Linked DNA regions of Synechococcus sp. PCC 7335. The protein of the gene in region 2 interacts with the protein of the main gene of each other region in a pairwise test. Links are inferred from orthologs where the notes say so. Each region holds a gene or a part of one and is shown on either strand. Other genes may lie near its edges.

Region 1 (7,454 bases), 1.5 Mb from region 2 along the record:
GCAGATCAGGCGAAGCTGCTTTGATAGTTTCTACTAGCTTGCAATAATACGCTAAAGAAGAGCCTTCGATCTTGGCCTCAGGATTTAGTCCGCCCTGCATACAGATCTCTGTTGCACCTAGGGCTGCGGCCTCTTGCGCTTTTTCTAGAATGCCACTCCAGTCAACCCAATAGGCACCTGCTTGGTCGGCGTCACGGCGGAAGGCGCAAAAGCTGCAGTGCTGCTCACAGATATTAGTGTAGTTGATGTTTCGGTTTAGTACGTAGGTGACCGTATCCCCCGCCTGCTGATGTCGCAGGGTGTCTGCTGTTAGACGAACGGCTTCTCTATCTGTCTTAGAGTCTACTTTGAGCAGAGCGATACCTTCTTCTATCGAGATGTCCTGACCTGCGATCGCCCGCTCTAAAATCATCTTAATCTCTGACATCAACCTGCCTATCAACCCATTGCATCACCCTACTAGCTTAGCCTCTGAACGCCTTAGTGATAAACACCCTTCAAAGAGCTGTTTAGATAGCCGTCTAGGTAAAAGTGCTATCGTTAACCTACTGACCTATCTCGTGCATCCCTCATACCAGTGCCATGGTGCTTTCGAGCGAACATCCAATGGCAAAGCATAACGCAACTCGGGAACAGCCCACCGTTACTTGGGAACCACTTCCAGACAACTTTGTTCTGCCTGATGATCCTGGGGAAAATATTCAACAGCCCCCACTCGCCGCCGCTCTTACTGATGCACTAGGAGAGAATGGCCTTATTCAGCCAGAGATGCTAATCGGTTCAAACTTTGGCCTAGTTGCCAACCTCGACAAACGTATTGTTGTCAAAGCGCCTGATTGGTTTTATGTGCCATCCGTCCTACCTATTCGAGAAGACGTTATTCGCCGTAGCTATACGCAACATACCGAGGGCGACGATCCGGTCGCGGTTGTGATGGAATTTCTCTCCGCCGATGACTGCGGCGAACTTTCTATATAGATCAGTTCCTCCCTATGGCAAGCTCTACTTTTATGAGCAAATTCTACAGGTGCCCACTTACGTCACCTACAATCCCTATGAACCTAGCTTAACGTCAGTTCGGTTTAAGCAGCAGGGGGAAGTTCCCACTCCATATGGAGAGAAGGCTTCTTCGGTTGGTGGCAATAAGCAATCAGTCCACAGAGGATGTTGACCCAGCAGTTGACCGGACTACGGTGACGAGAATGCTCTATCTGCGAAATGTTCTTCAGTTGGTCGATAATCGTTTCGATGATGGAACGTTTGCGCGAGAGCAGCTTGTCAGTAAGCCGCACTAGCTGGTTCTTCATATTGCGCCGAGGCTTAGCAAAGAACTCGATGTTGAACACCTCGAGTAGTTGCTTAGCCAGCTGCTTCGATACATAGCCTTTGTCTGCGAAGACTTTTCCCCATAGTCCAGTGAGTAAGTCAAAGGCGGGCTCACGGTCGTCCGTATTGCCCGGGGTCAGGGTGAGGTTGAGTAGTTCACCGCACTCGTTCACCACGAGGTGTAGTTTGAAGCCATAGAACCAGCCGACAGAGGTTTTGCCCCTAGCCGCCGTATCTTTGCAGACCTTATGCTGCCAGATCCGACGGTTGTGGCAGACCGATAGACTGGTCGCATCGATAAAACTAATGCCTGTACAACGGCCGAAGCAGCGCTTTAGATAACAGCACAGCGGGAACAAACAAGAGGGCGTCCATTCGACAAAGCGGTTATAGCTGACTAGCGTTGGAAACGCTTGCTTCCAGTACTGGCATACATGATGAACGTAGTAGTGTTTGAAGGTGCGGTAGTGGCTTTGGTGAAAGCCGATGAGTATCGTCATGATTTCGCTCAAGCTCAGTGAGCGAGCGCGTTGTCGCGTCTTCAGATGGTGGCTTAGCAGCTGACGCTGCCAGAGGGGTTCAAACACTTGGCAAAAGTCATCGACGTGGCAGAACAGTTCTTCTAAGCTGAACATAGTGGAGGATAGGGCTGATGGGTTTTACAACTTCAGCTTACCTATCCTCCTTTCTTCAAGCTTTCCTTATCCCGAACTGACGTTAGCTTAGAGGTTCGAGGCCTTGAGAACGGTCAATACGTCCTACAGGCCGCTGATGAGGATGGCCGATTTTGGATACCAGAACTACAGCTAAACTTGGGAATATGGAAAGGGGAGCGCCTAGGTAGGACAACTCACTGGCTGCGCTGGTGGGATGAGTCTGGTAGCCTACTGCTGTGGAGCGCTGAACAGGTATTGGTAGAGCGGCAGAAAGCTGAAGCAGCAAGACAGAAGGCTGAGGCGCTTGCCATGCAGCTAAAGGAATTAGGGGTCCACCTGGATACTTTGACCTAATGTTTAAGGCTATTCATCTCCAATCGCCATTAGGTAGGTATATTCCACCACGCGATCGCACCCCTTCCTCAGACATCACATAGCTCCAAGCCGTTTGCAAAGGCTGCTGCGCTAAGTCAAAAGCTGTCATCTCACAGCGCAAGTACTCATTCTCAAAATCGCTTCGATTAGGAGAATAGCCTTCTAACCGATCCAAACCCTGGAGGATATCGGCGCAGGTTTCAGGCGGCTGAACGAACCTAAGTAGAGAGCCCTTCACCCAATCATTGCCGACCGTCATCGCCGGATAGCCTAGACGTGGAAAACTATACAGACGTCCCTTCACCATCGCCGGAATTGCCTCAGTCAAGTACATGCCACAAAATCGAACATGAAAGCGCCCGCCCGGCTTCAGCGTACCATAGACGAATACAGCAAGATCAGCATCGAGTTCACGAACGGACTTGGAAATATCAGATTTCATCGGATTCTAAAGCCACAACATATCCTCAAATCCACTTCACCCTCTAAAATACAACCTTAGGCAAGCGAACAAAAAGGAACTGTAGCAGCGTGGAAGTGCGATATAGCCCAGCAGAAATAGAAGCGAAATGGCAGCAGTACTGGGCTGACAATGCCCTAAACAAAACATCCGCAGATCTAGGGCCAGACGCCAAAAAGTTCTACGCCCTTTCGATGTTCCCCTATCCATCGGGCGATTTGCATATGGGCCACGTCCGCAACTACACGATTACCGACGTAGTTGCCCGCGTTCGTCGAATGCAGGGCTACAACGTCTTACACCCAATGGGTTGGGATGCCTTTGGCCTACCCGCCGAGAACGCGGCGATCAAGCGTGGGGTCCCTCCGGCGGACTGGACGCTCAAAAATATTGCTCAGATGCGCGATCAGCTCAAAGCGCTGGGCCTTTCCTACGATTGGAACCTGGAAGTGGCAACCTGCTTACCTAATTACTACCGCTGGACCCAGTGGATCTTCTTACAGTTTTTTGAGTCAGGCCTTGCCTACCAAAAAGAAGCGGCGGTGAACTGGGACCCAATCGACCAAACCGTTCTGGCAAACGAACAGGTAGATAGTGAAGGCCGTTCCTGGCGCTCTGGGGCAAAAGTCGAGCGCAAATTGCTCAAGCAGTGGTTTTTCAAAATTACCGAATACGCCGATCAGCTCCTAAATGATTTAGACAAGCTGCCCGGCTGGCCCAATCGGGTTAAAACCATGCAGGCGAACTGGATTGGTAAGTCCAAAGGCGCACAGGTCACTTTTCAGACTGGCGCTGGCGAGCTAGAGGTCTATACTACTCGCCCCGATACGCTTTGGGGCGCAACGTTCATGGTGGTCTCTCCTGAGCATCCGCTAATGGAAAAGCTCACCACGTCTGAGCAGGCCGAAGCTGTTCAAGCTTATCGAGCGGCGGCGGCTGAACTCAGCACAATTGATCGCACGGATGAGGGAAGAGAAAAGACGGGCGTCTGGACAGGCAGCATGGCTACCAATCCGGTCAATGGCGAAGAAATTCCAATCTGGACCGCTGACTACGTGATGATGGACTACGGCACGGGCGCAATTATGGCTGTGCCTGCTCATGACCAAAGAGACTTTGAGTTTGCACGTAAGTTTGACTTGCCTATTAAGGTAGTTGTCCAGCCAGAAGGAGAGTCTTTTGAGGGCGCGACGATGAGCGCAGCCTATCCGCATGATGGGGTGATGGTGAATTCTGGGCCGTTGGATGGGGTACCGGCAGGCAAAGGGAAGAAGAAAAGTGTGGGGCGAGCGATCGCATACCTACAAGAACACTCGCTTGGCAAAGGCACCACCAACTATCGTCTGCGCGATTGGCTAGTGTCTCGTCAGCGCTACTGGGGCGCGCCCATTCCGGTAATTCATTGTCCAAAGTGTGGCACGGTGCCTGTTCCCGAAGTGGATTTGCCTGTCAAGCTACCTGAAAACGTAGAATTTACTGGGAAGAGCGTACCTTCTTTGGCTAAGTTCGACGATTGGGTAAACGTGGCTTGCCCGAGCTGCGGAACAGGTGCCCAACGTGAAACCGATACGATGGACACTTTCTTAGATTCGTCTTGGTACTTCTTGCGCTATGCCGATGCTAACAATGAGGAGAACGTCTTTTCTAAGGATCGGGTTAACAAGTGGCTGCCGGTTGATCAGTATGTAGGTGGGATCGAACATGCGATTTTGCATCTGTTGTATTCTCGCTTTTTCACTAAAGTGTTGCGCGATCGAGGGCTTCTCGACTTTGACGAACCTTTTGAGCGCCTGCTCACTCAGGGCATGGTACAAGCGATCACCTACAAGACGTCTGACGGTCAATTCATCGTTCCTGAAAACATCGCCGACTTGAACAATCCCGTCGATCCAGACACAGGCGCACCGCTCAAAGTCTCCTTTGAGAAAATGTCAAAATCTAAGTTTAATGGCATTTCTCCGATTGCTGTTCTAGAAAAGTACGGTGCAGACACTGCCCGTATGTTCATTTTGTTCAAAGCGCCACCCGAAAAAGATCTTGAATGGGATGATGCTGACGTTGAAGGTCAATATCGCTTTCTCAATCGGGTCTGGCGAGCGGTGATTGAATTTGCCCAGTCTGACAACGCCGCTAACCTTGTGAGCGCTAGCGACAAGATCGACCAAAGCACACTCAATAAGGCCGAAAAAACGCTTCGCCGTGCTACCCATACCGCTATCAAAGAGATCACGGAGGATATCGAAGGCGACTATCAGTTCAACACGGCTGTCTCTGAGCTGATGAAACTCAGCAACGCCATCAACGATACCAAGGACAAAGCCACTCCCGTCTTTGCTGAAGCCATCTGCGCTTTGGTAAGGCTAATTGCACCTTTTGCACCCCACATTGCCGACGAGCTATGGTCTGCTCTGACTATAAGCTCGGGCTTTACCGATTCTGTTCATCGACAGCCGTGGCCCAAAGTCGAATCGGCCGCCCTGGTGGCTGATGAAATCACGCTGGTTATTCAGGTGATGGGTAAGACCAGAGGAACCCTCCAGGTGCCTGCTAGCGCCGACAAAGCGGCGTTAGAAAACTATGCTCGTGGATCGGAGATAGCCCAACGCTATCTAGACGGTAAAGAGATCAAGAAAGTGATTGTTGTACCTGGCAAGTTGGTCAACTTTGTGGCCACATAGCAACCCGCATTTGTATTGGGAAATACAAACTTAATCATCGTTAGTATAAAGTCAGGAAAGCATCGCCAAAATTACTGTGCAGACCTGATAAGATTTGCCTAGAGTCTTTAGCCGTAAATATACATAGGACGTACCCCATGGTTGCGCTGACCTCACCTCAACTTCAAACTGATGTTCGAATTGGTTTGGGCAAAGTTTTACTTGTCGAGGATGAAGAACTCATCCGCGAGACAGTGGCGCTCTCCTTGGCAGACGAAGGGTTTGAGGTTTGTGTCGCAGACAACGGTCAGCGAGCGCTAGAGATGATTCTAGGGGGTATAGAGCGAAGCGGAGCAGAAAAGCCCCAGCCAGTGGCCCCAGACATCAGTTTAATCATTCTAGACTTGATGCTCCCTGGGATGAACGGACTTGACCTTTGCCGCCTGGTCAGACACCAAGGCATCGATATCCCTATCCTTATCCTTAGTGCAAAAGGCACTGAGACCGACCGTGTCCTGGGGCTTGAAGTTGGCGCAGATGACTACCTGACTAAGCCCTTCGGTATCCGGGAGCTAATTGCCCGATGCCGCGCGCTTCTTAGGCGCTGCCAATCCCAGGACAAACCCAACGAAAAATCTATTCTCCGCTTTGCCGATATCGCTTTACACACTGATGAGTGTCGGGTTTTCCTAGGTAGTACTGAAGTTAGTCTTTCGCCAAAAGAATTCAAAATTTTAGAATTACTCCTCAGCCAGCCTAAGCGCGTCTGGTCGCGTAACCAGATTATTGATCAGGTTTGGGGCTACGACTTTATGGGTGATAACAAGACGGTAGACGTACATATCCGCTGGCTGCGTGAAAAGCTAGAGGAGAATCCTGGTCAGCCAAAGTATCTAAAAACCGTACGTGGCTTTGGCTATCGCTTGGGTTAGCTTTCGATTCTACGTCAGTGTGGGTGTGCCAGAGTTTTGGCGCTTCAACAGATGGGTGTGGCGTATCTATCAGCTTGAGTCTGATGTCTATGTAGAGACTGATCGCAGCCCAGCTTTTCCTTCTGTAGAAAAATAACAGCTCTATACTTTTCTAAAAGTGGCTGAGGAAGATCAAATCAAAGCGGTAATATACTTGCGCCAAAGTTTTCAGCAGTAGCTTTTGTAGAATGAAGAGTTTAGACGGTGGTTTTAACTAATTCACTGCAGATCTATTCACGACTGCAAACGGCCAAGAATGCATCAATAGATTAGAGACTAGGGTATGCTCTGTGATAACAAGTGCTACTGGCCTCGCTAGATAGCAGATTATCAAGAAAGCATATGCCTGTAGCTATTCATGCGACTGAAAAACCGTTGTTCAAAATTTTTAGCGACGACTTTTTCTTTTCTATTCCACCTTACCAACGTCCTTATGCTTGGACCATAGAACAGGCAAGCGAATTACTGACAGATGTACTTGCATTTCTAGAGGGGTCTTCATGCTCTGTATCAGACGTCAATCCCTATTTTCTGGGGAGCATTGTCTTAATTAAATCTGACGATCCCAAAGCCGATGTTGTTGATGGACAGCAACGTTTAACAACGCTCACTATCCTTCTTTCAGTTCTTAGGAAACTAGACAAAAGCGGTCTAAATCTTGAAAACTACCTTTACCAGCCAGAAAACATAGTAGCGCAAATACCAGCCCGTTATCGGCTCAAACTACGCGAGAAAGATGAGAGATTTTTTCGTGATTATATCCAAGAAGAATTCGGACTAGAGAATCTACTGCAGTTGGACAGTGCTCAAATTTCAGACAGTCAGCAGCGTATCCAAGAGAATGCTCGTTATTTTCTAGAAGTACTGCGCCCCCTAGATGAAGCAAAGCGTCTACGGCTTACTCAATACTTAATGACGCGATGCTTTCTAGTCGTCGTCTCTACGCCTGACTTGGACTCGGCATACCGCATATTTTCTGTTTTGAATGCTAGGGGATTAAACTTAAGTC
Region 2 (7,214 bases):
CGATCGGTTGAGGGATAGGAATACCCGCTGTAATTTCTAGCTTTTGCCCCAGCTGCCAACGCCGAGCTAGATCTGGCGGCAGCGTGATTGCCGCTAAGTGTTCCATCGCTTTTCCAGCTGAAACGGGTGCAAAAGTATTCTGTGCGATCGCCTTTTCCAAGTTTTCTAAAGTGAGACTATCTGTGAGTTTAAATCCGCTGCTGTAAGTGCGCGTTAGTCCTGCTAGAGTTGCGCCGGTCCCTACTGCTTCACCTAGATCCCTAGCCAGAGAGCGAATGTACGTACCAGCACCACACTTAATATCTACCGTTAGCTCCGGCTGCACGCCTGGCTTCCAGCTTTGACTGACTAAGTGCTCGATGGTGACTACCCGTTTAGGAACCTCTACTGCTTTGCCTGCTCGTGCGAGATCGTATAGTCGCCGTCCCTCTACTTGGATGGCGCTATACATCGGGGGAACTTGTTCAATCTTTCCAATAAATTGAGAAAGCGCCGCATCTACCGCAGCTTCTTCTAGTTCAGTAGCATCTTGCTGCTTGGCGATGTTACCTTCGAGGTCGTCTGTTGTTGTGATCACTCCAAATCTGATCACCGCTCGATACGCTTTTCCTTCTGGCAGATATTGTAATAGCCGCGTCGCTCGCCCTACCGCTAATGGCAAAACGCCAGTGGCTAGTGGATCAAGGGTTCCGCCGTGTCCAATTTTCTTGGTGCCCAAGAGTTTGCGCGTGCGGGCAACACAGTCATGTGAGGTCCAGCCAACTGGTTTGTTGAGATTGATAAACCCATGAATCATGAACGTTGTTACTTAACCTGTTCTGCTAACTGCTCTGGCGTAAGTTCTGAGATTAAGCTAAGCGGAATTTCTGGCTGACTAAAGCGAGTTGTGAAGGCGCTGGTGAGCACAGAAGCATATTCCTCTTCGCCTTTAAGGTAGGTATTGAGAAAGGCCAGACTCATTGCCTCAGTATAGTCTTGAGCAATTTCAGGATAAGGCCCGACGACTGCAGGGGGCAGATCAATCGCTTCTGTTCCAGTAATATCAATGGTTGAAAAGTGAGTTGCCCCTTGCATTACTAGCAGAAAGTGATCAGCCGTAGTCAACCATGTGAATGGCTGGATCTGTTCAGGCAGAGCCGGTGCGATCGTGTCGTTACTACCTGCTATCAGCAGCAGCGGAATGTCTATTTCAGAGAGACCTTCTGGGCCAAACAGCTTACTAGTGATCGGGTTAATAGCGACCACAGCACGAATACGAGGATCTCGGAAGCTAAGACTCGTGCTGAAACTATTTTCCTGTGAAAGTTCGACGGCTTGACACTGCAGAAGTAGTGAGACGTTAAAGCTTAGCTCTGTGAGCGGACAGTCTGTTCGCAGCTGTTCGAGATTAAGCGGTGCACCCGCTACCGCAAGGGCCGTATATCCGCCAAGGGATTGACCAATGACGCCAACATTATTGAAGTCGATGCGTCCGCCGTCTTTCTCAAGTAAGTTATCTCTTTGTTCTAGCTCGTCTAATACCTGCGAGATCATCTCAGGGCGATCGACAAACTCATCGGTATCTACCACTTCGTTCCTAAACCCAGCGAATAGCCCGGAGACCTGTTCATCGCTGCTACCTCTATGCTCTATGTTGATCACCGCGAAGCCGTGCTCAGCTAGGAACTCCGCGAGATAGGCGTAGGTATTACGGTCATTGCCAAGTCCGTGAGAAATCACAACCGCTGGCCAAACAAAGTCGTCTCTTCGCATAGCGCTATGGAGAAAGCCGGTGGAGAAGGTCGGTATATAGATATCGACGGGGCGATCGCTTGCCTTTGTCCGGATCGGCTGACGTCTGACTTGAAAAGGACCCGGTTCTGTGACTAGTTGGGTGAGTCTAATAGCAGAGGTATCGCCGGGGAGATCTTCAGTCGCTCTTGCTAGAGAAAGCTGTTCGACTAGTTGTAGTGCAGTATCTGACTGTTGAAATGCGGCATCGAACTGGCGGGCGATCGCAATCCCTTGACGGATATCTACTCGCAGCACTGGCGTGGGAAATCGTTGAATCACATTCAACAGGGTTAATCCTTCTTCTGGATCAGCTGCGGACAATATCGCTGCACCCCGCAACCCACTTGCGCCAGATAGCCGGGCGCCTGTTCGAAAAACTTCTCCGATCTGTTGGAGTATATATTCCCCCTGTGCGGTGTAGCTAAATTGTGAGACGGTCGTCACATCTGTATCTACTCGCTCTGTTAGAATCTCGCGGGCTCGATTCAAGCTGGCTGCATCGAGCTGACGTAGATAAGGTAGATAGGCGGAAAATTCTTCGGTGATAATGCCCTCTTTCGCATAGAGCGTCAAAGAATCAACAGAAAGAGACCGTTCAATCCCTGATCCCAGATAAAAGACAATCTTTTCAGCCGCCTGTCCAGGTCTAGCTGCTTGAGGAGAGAATGCGATGACCGCTTGCAATAGTCCTATTCCTAGGCCCCATACCCCCTGCTTGAAAAATCTTTGCTGAAACAAAAATGAGAATAGTGAATAGGGCCCTGATTGCAAGATCCACATAGATAGTCAGTCGGCTAGTTCCATCTGCCAATAGTTAAAGTAGCTCATAGCGCTATCACTCGGCTCAAAATCAGATTAAGAACTGCTGAGAAGTTCTATCAGCTCAGCTTCTGTCAGTTGTTTTAGCCCTAGTTCGTCTGCCTTTGCCTGTTTGGACCCAGCATTCTCGCCAACCACAACATAGTCTGTCTTAGCACTTGGCGCTCCGCTTACCCTACCGCCTGCTGCTTGAATCTGAGCTTTTGCCTCAGCACGTTTTAGGGTTGGCAAGGTACCCGTAAGTACAAAACTCTTACCCATCAAAGGCTGTGGCCGCTGATCAATTTTCTGAGGGGTCGCTTCTAATTGAAGCCCCGCTGCCTCTAGTCGGGCGATCAGCTGTTGATTGGCCGGTAGCTGAAACCATTGCCGGACAGATTGTGCGATTTCTGGGCCAATACCGTAGATTTGGGCGATCACGCTTTCATCTGCTGCTGCTAGCATCGCCACCGAGGGAAATCTATTGGCCAAAATTTGAGCATTGGTACTGCCTACTAGGCGAATCCCTAATCCGTAGAGAACCTTAGCCCAGGGCTTTTGCTTTGAAAGGGCGATCGCCTGCAAAAGTTTGTTTGCTAGCTGCTTGCCCATCCGTTCCAGCGGCAACAGATCTTCAAGCGTGAGGTCATAGAGATCCGCAATTGAAGTCACAACGCTTTGATCGATCCAGCTTTGAACCAACCGTTCGCCCAAGCCGCTGATATCCAACGCATCCCGGCTTGCCCAATGTCGCAGGCTGCCGCTCAAGATGGCCGGGCAAGATTGATTCACGCAGCGAGTGACGGCTTCACCTTCTGGTTTGACAACAGGCTGATCGCAAACTGGGCAGTTCGTTGGTAGCTGATAGGCTTTTGCGCCTTTAGGCCTTAGATCACTCAGCACGCGAACGACTTCGGGAATAATCTCTCCTGCCTTTCGCACCACCACCGTATCGCCCAGATGCAGATCGAGTTCGATGAGGCGATCGGCATTGTGCAAGGTAGCTCGTGAGACGGTAGTGCCTGCTAATTGCACAGGACTCAGTTCAGCAACGGGCGTAATCGCACCCGTGCGCCCTACCTGAACGGTGATTTTATTCAGCGTCGTCGGGACTTCTTCGGCGGGATATTTAAGGGCGATCGCCCAGCGCGGAAATTTGTTGGTAAAACCCAGTCGATCTTGCAGTTCAAAGCTATCGAGCTTAACGACAACTCCATCGGTTAAATAAGGCAGATCGTGGCGCTTTTCTTCCCACTCATCGTAGTAGCTAGCCACTTCTGCTGCACGCTGGCACAGCTTACGGTGGGGATTGACCCGAAATCTAAGCGTTTGCAGAAGATCGAGTGCGGTCCATTGAGTTGTCGGCGCGTCTAGATCGCCCGTGCCTTCTGGCATCAGCACTGTATAGGCAAAAAAATCAAGCTGACGTTCGGCGACGATTTTAGCATCGAGCTGACGGAGCGTTCCCGCCGCCGCGTTGCGCGGGTTGGCAAAGAGCGCTGTCCCTTCGGCCTGACGCTTTTGGTTAATATCATCGAATACATCTAGCGGCAAAAAAGCCTCACCACGCACTTCAACAACAGGCGGCGGCGCTTGGCCATTCTCTATGTGCAGTCGCAAGGGAATTGTGCGAATCGTGCGAACGTTCTGAGTGATATCTTCGCCGGCAATGCCATCACCACGGGTCACGCCGCGTATGAGCATGCCATTCTCGTAGGTGAGGGCTAGGGCATTCCCGTCAATCTTGAGTTCGGCGACGGCGGTCGTTTCACCTACGTCGGGCTCTAGTCGCTGCCAGCGCGCCTGCCAGTCTAAATACTCTTCGGTGTCGAAGGCATTTTCAAGGCTGTAGAGCGGAATATTGTGGCGAACGGAGGTAAATTGTTCTGCGGGCTCGGCCCCGACTCTTTGGGTAGGACTATCTGACGTCTGTAGCCCTGGGTATTGATCTTCTAGCGTTTGTAATTCTCGGTAGAGCCGATCGTAAACCGAATCTGGCAGCTCAGGTGCGTCGAGCACATAGTAGGCATAGCTAGCTTTTTGAAGCTGCGATCGCAGCTCAGCCGCTCTTGTCTCAATCTCTAGATCAGGTGGTAGCCCAGCTGTCTGGGCGGATGCTCGCTCAGCCTGTTCTTGCACCACTTCACCTCCTATTGTTGGTAGTTTATTTGTACTAATGCCGTGTTAATTATGCCCTGATAACGACTATGCTGTCCAACTCCAGGCGTTTTGGGCTTTTATCGCTCTGTTTTGTCGTCTCGATTGAAGTTTATCGTCTCGATTGAAGCTTGCGATAGACATCATTGAGATCTACGTTGTGGTGGGCGATCGCCACGAGCGTGTGATAGAGCAGATCGGCCACTTCCCCAGCAATCTCATCAGGTGCGTTATCTTTACAGGCCATGACGACCTCGACAGCTTCTTCACCGATTTTTTGCAATATTTTATTATCGCCGCCCTCAAAAAGCTGGTTAGTGTACGATCCCGGTTGAGGATTTTGCTGGCGATCGCGAATCACACTGAACACCTGCGAGAGCGTATCCGCAGGCGGCGGCAGAACCCCCTGAGTCCCGTCCAAGTCAATCTGATGAAAACAGCTGCGCTCTCCGGTATGACAGGCAACATCGCCCACCTGTTCAATCGTGACTAATAGCGCATCGCTATCACAGTCGTAGCGTAAGCCCCGGACCTTTTGGATATGGCCAGAAGTTGCTCCTTTATGCCACAATTCCTGGCGCGATCGGCTCCAGTACCACACCTCACCAGTGGCCATCGTTTTTTGCAGCGCGTCGGCGTTCATCCAAGCCATCATCAGCACGGTGCCATCTAGATAGTCTTGAGCGATCGCAGGCACTAGTCCCTGCTGATTAAAGCGAATCTGATCGATTGGAACAGTGCCCGAGAACGGAGTCATAGCTGGTTAAGAGTTAGCAGAAATATAGTCTCTATGCTACAGGCTGAGCGAGTGTTGAACCTTGTGTTGTTGCTATAGCACTTCATTTACTCAGCTAGCGACTGCTCGATTGGTGGTTGCCTAGGGTTGCTTGATTACCCGTATTAATTAACAAGGTCGTAACATTACGACACTATTCAAAAACAAAAGCGAACTCAACCCGCTACGATAAAAAACACTGCTTTTCAACACTCATTCAGGAGCGCGCTTTGGTTAGCACCACGACCCTAAAAACAACCAAGTCTGACGAGATTTTCTCAGCGGCTCAGTCTCTAATGCCCGGTGGCGTCAGTTCTCCCGTTCGTGCTTTTCGTTCTGTTGGCGGTCAGCCCATCGTCTTCAAACGGGTTAAAGGCGCCTATGTTTGGGACGTAGACGAGAATAAATATATTGATTACGTGGGCACCTGGGGCCCGGCGATTTGTGGTCACGCTCACCCAGAGGTACTAGAAGCGCTTCATGCTGCTCTCGATAACGGGACCAGTTTTGGTGCGCCTTGCCAGTTAGAAAATGTGCTAGCTGAAATGGTGATTGATGCGGTCCCTAGCGTTGAGATGGTCCGTTTTGTTAACTCGGGTACAGAAGCCTGTATGGCAGTGCTGCGCTTGATGCGTGCCTTTACTGGTCGTAACAAAATTATCAAGTTTGAAGGCTGCTACCATGGCCATGCTGACATGTTCTTGGTCAAGGCTGGTTCTGGGGTGGCGACGCTTGGTCTGCCGGATTCGCCTGGGGTTCCCAAAGCAGCGACGGCTGATACCTTAAATGCACCCTACAACGATTTAGAAGCCGTCAAAAAGCTCTTTGCCGAGAATCCTGACGCGATCGCCGGCGTGATTCTAGAGCCCGTTGTCGGTAACTCTGGGTTTGTCACTCCCGATGCTGGCTTTCTAGAAGGGTTAAGGGAGATTACCAAAGATAACGATGCGCTTTTGGTGTTTGACGAGGTCATGACTGGCTTTCGCATCTCCTATGGAGGAGCTCAGCAAAAGTTCAATGTCACACCTGATTTGACTACTATGGGCAAAGTCATCGGTGGTGGCCTGCCCGTCGGCGCTTATGGCGGTCGCCGCGAAATCATGGAAATGATCGCCCCTGCTGGCCCTGTTTACCAAGCCGGTACGCTTTCTGGAAATCCTTTAGCGATGACCGCAGGCATTAAAACGCTTGAGATTTTGCGGCGCCCAGATACTTATGAACAGCTAGAGCGAATGACTAAAAAACTCAGTGAAGGCTTGCTAAAGGCTGCTCGTGAGGCGGGTCATGAAGTTACCGGTGGTAGTATTAGTGCCATGTTCGGTATGTTCTTCACCGGCTCGCCCGTCCACAACTACGACGATGCTAAGACCTCTGATTTAGAAAAGTTCAGTCGCTTCCACAGAGGCATGTTAGAAGAAGGTATCTACCTAGCACCCTCTCAGTTTGAGGCAGGGTTTACCTCTCTAGCGCATACTGATGAAGACATTGAGCAAACAATTGCTGCTGCGAGCCGTGTGTTTGCGGAGATTTAGACGATGCAGTGAACATATACGACGACGAACTATCAGTTTTAGAAGCCGAGATTGGCGGCGCTAGCCCACATGATCCGCTCGATCTGATTGCCCTTGCTGGGGAAGAAAATGAGCCAAAGCCGGATGCAGATGTGATGCTGGCGCTGCTGTATCATCCAGATAGTCAGCAGCGAATGTTC

What was found. Proteins that work in one complex are often made in the same cells at the same time.
Region 1: the proteins of ligA (region 2) and leuS interact in binary tests that used the Escherichia coli proteins (3 or more experiments, as listed by UniProt). The link is inferred for Synechococcus sp. PCC 7335 from one-to-one orthologs.

The regions. Positions count from the first base shown.
Region 1 is NZ_DS989904.1:2,693,601-2,701,054, reverse strand. Bases 2,516-5,695 are described here. They hold leuS (leucine--tRNA ligase), read left to right. Parts: upstream 2,516-2,888; coding sequence 2,889-5,495; downstream 5,496-5,695. Other genes in these bases: S7335_RS11755 (response regulator transcription factor), read left to right, coding at 5,633-5,695; S7335_RS11765 (gamma-glutamylcyclotransferase), read right to left, coding at 2,516-2,799. Outside these bases: 7,8-didemethyl-8-hydroxy-5-deazariboflavin synthase subunit CofH, read right to left, coding at 1-427; S7335_RS11780 (hypothetical protein), read left to right, coding at 607-978; S7335_RS11775 (IS982 family transposase), read right to left, coding at 1,083-1,961; S7335_RS25935 (hypothetical protein), read left to right, coding at 2,139-2,336; more of S7335_RS11765, read right to left, coding at 2,350-2,515; more of S7335_RS11755, read left to right, coding at 5,696-6,406; S7335_RS27775 (hypothetical protein), read left to right, coding at 6,387-6,542; S7335_RS11750 (DUF262 domain-containing protein), read left to right, coding at 6,788-7,454.
Region 2 is NZ_DS989904.1:1,208,106-1,215,319, forward strand. What follows is about bases 2,172-5,111. They hold ligA (NAD-dependent DNA ligase LigA), read right to left. Parts: upstream 4,714-5,111; coding sequence 2,629-4,713; downstream 2,172-2,628. Other genes in these bases: S7335_RS05400 (alpha/beta hydrolase), read right to left, coding at 2,172-2,511; hisIE (bifunctional phosphoribosyl-AMP cyclohydrolase/phosphoribosyl-ATP diphosphatase HisIE), read right to left, coding at 4,841-5,111. In the rest of the region: tRNA pseudouridine(55) synthase TruB, read right to left, coding at 1-796; more of S7335_RS05400, read right to left, coding at 805-2,171; more of hisIE, read right to left, coding at 5,112-5,485; hemL (glutamate-1-semialdehyde 2,1-aminomutase), read left to right, coding at 5,734-7,035; S7335_RS05420 (HEAT repeat domain-containing protein), read left to right, coding at 7,050-7,214. UniProt on the Escherichia coli protein: DNA ligase that catalyzes the formation of phosphodiester linkages between 5'-phosphoryl and 3'-hydroxyl groups in double-stranded DNA using NAD as a coenzyme and as the energy source for the reaction.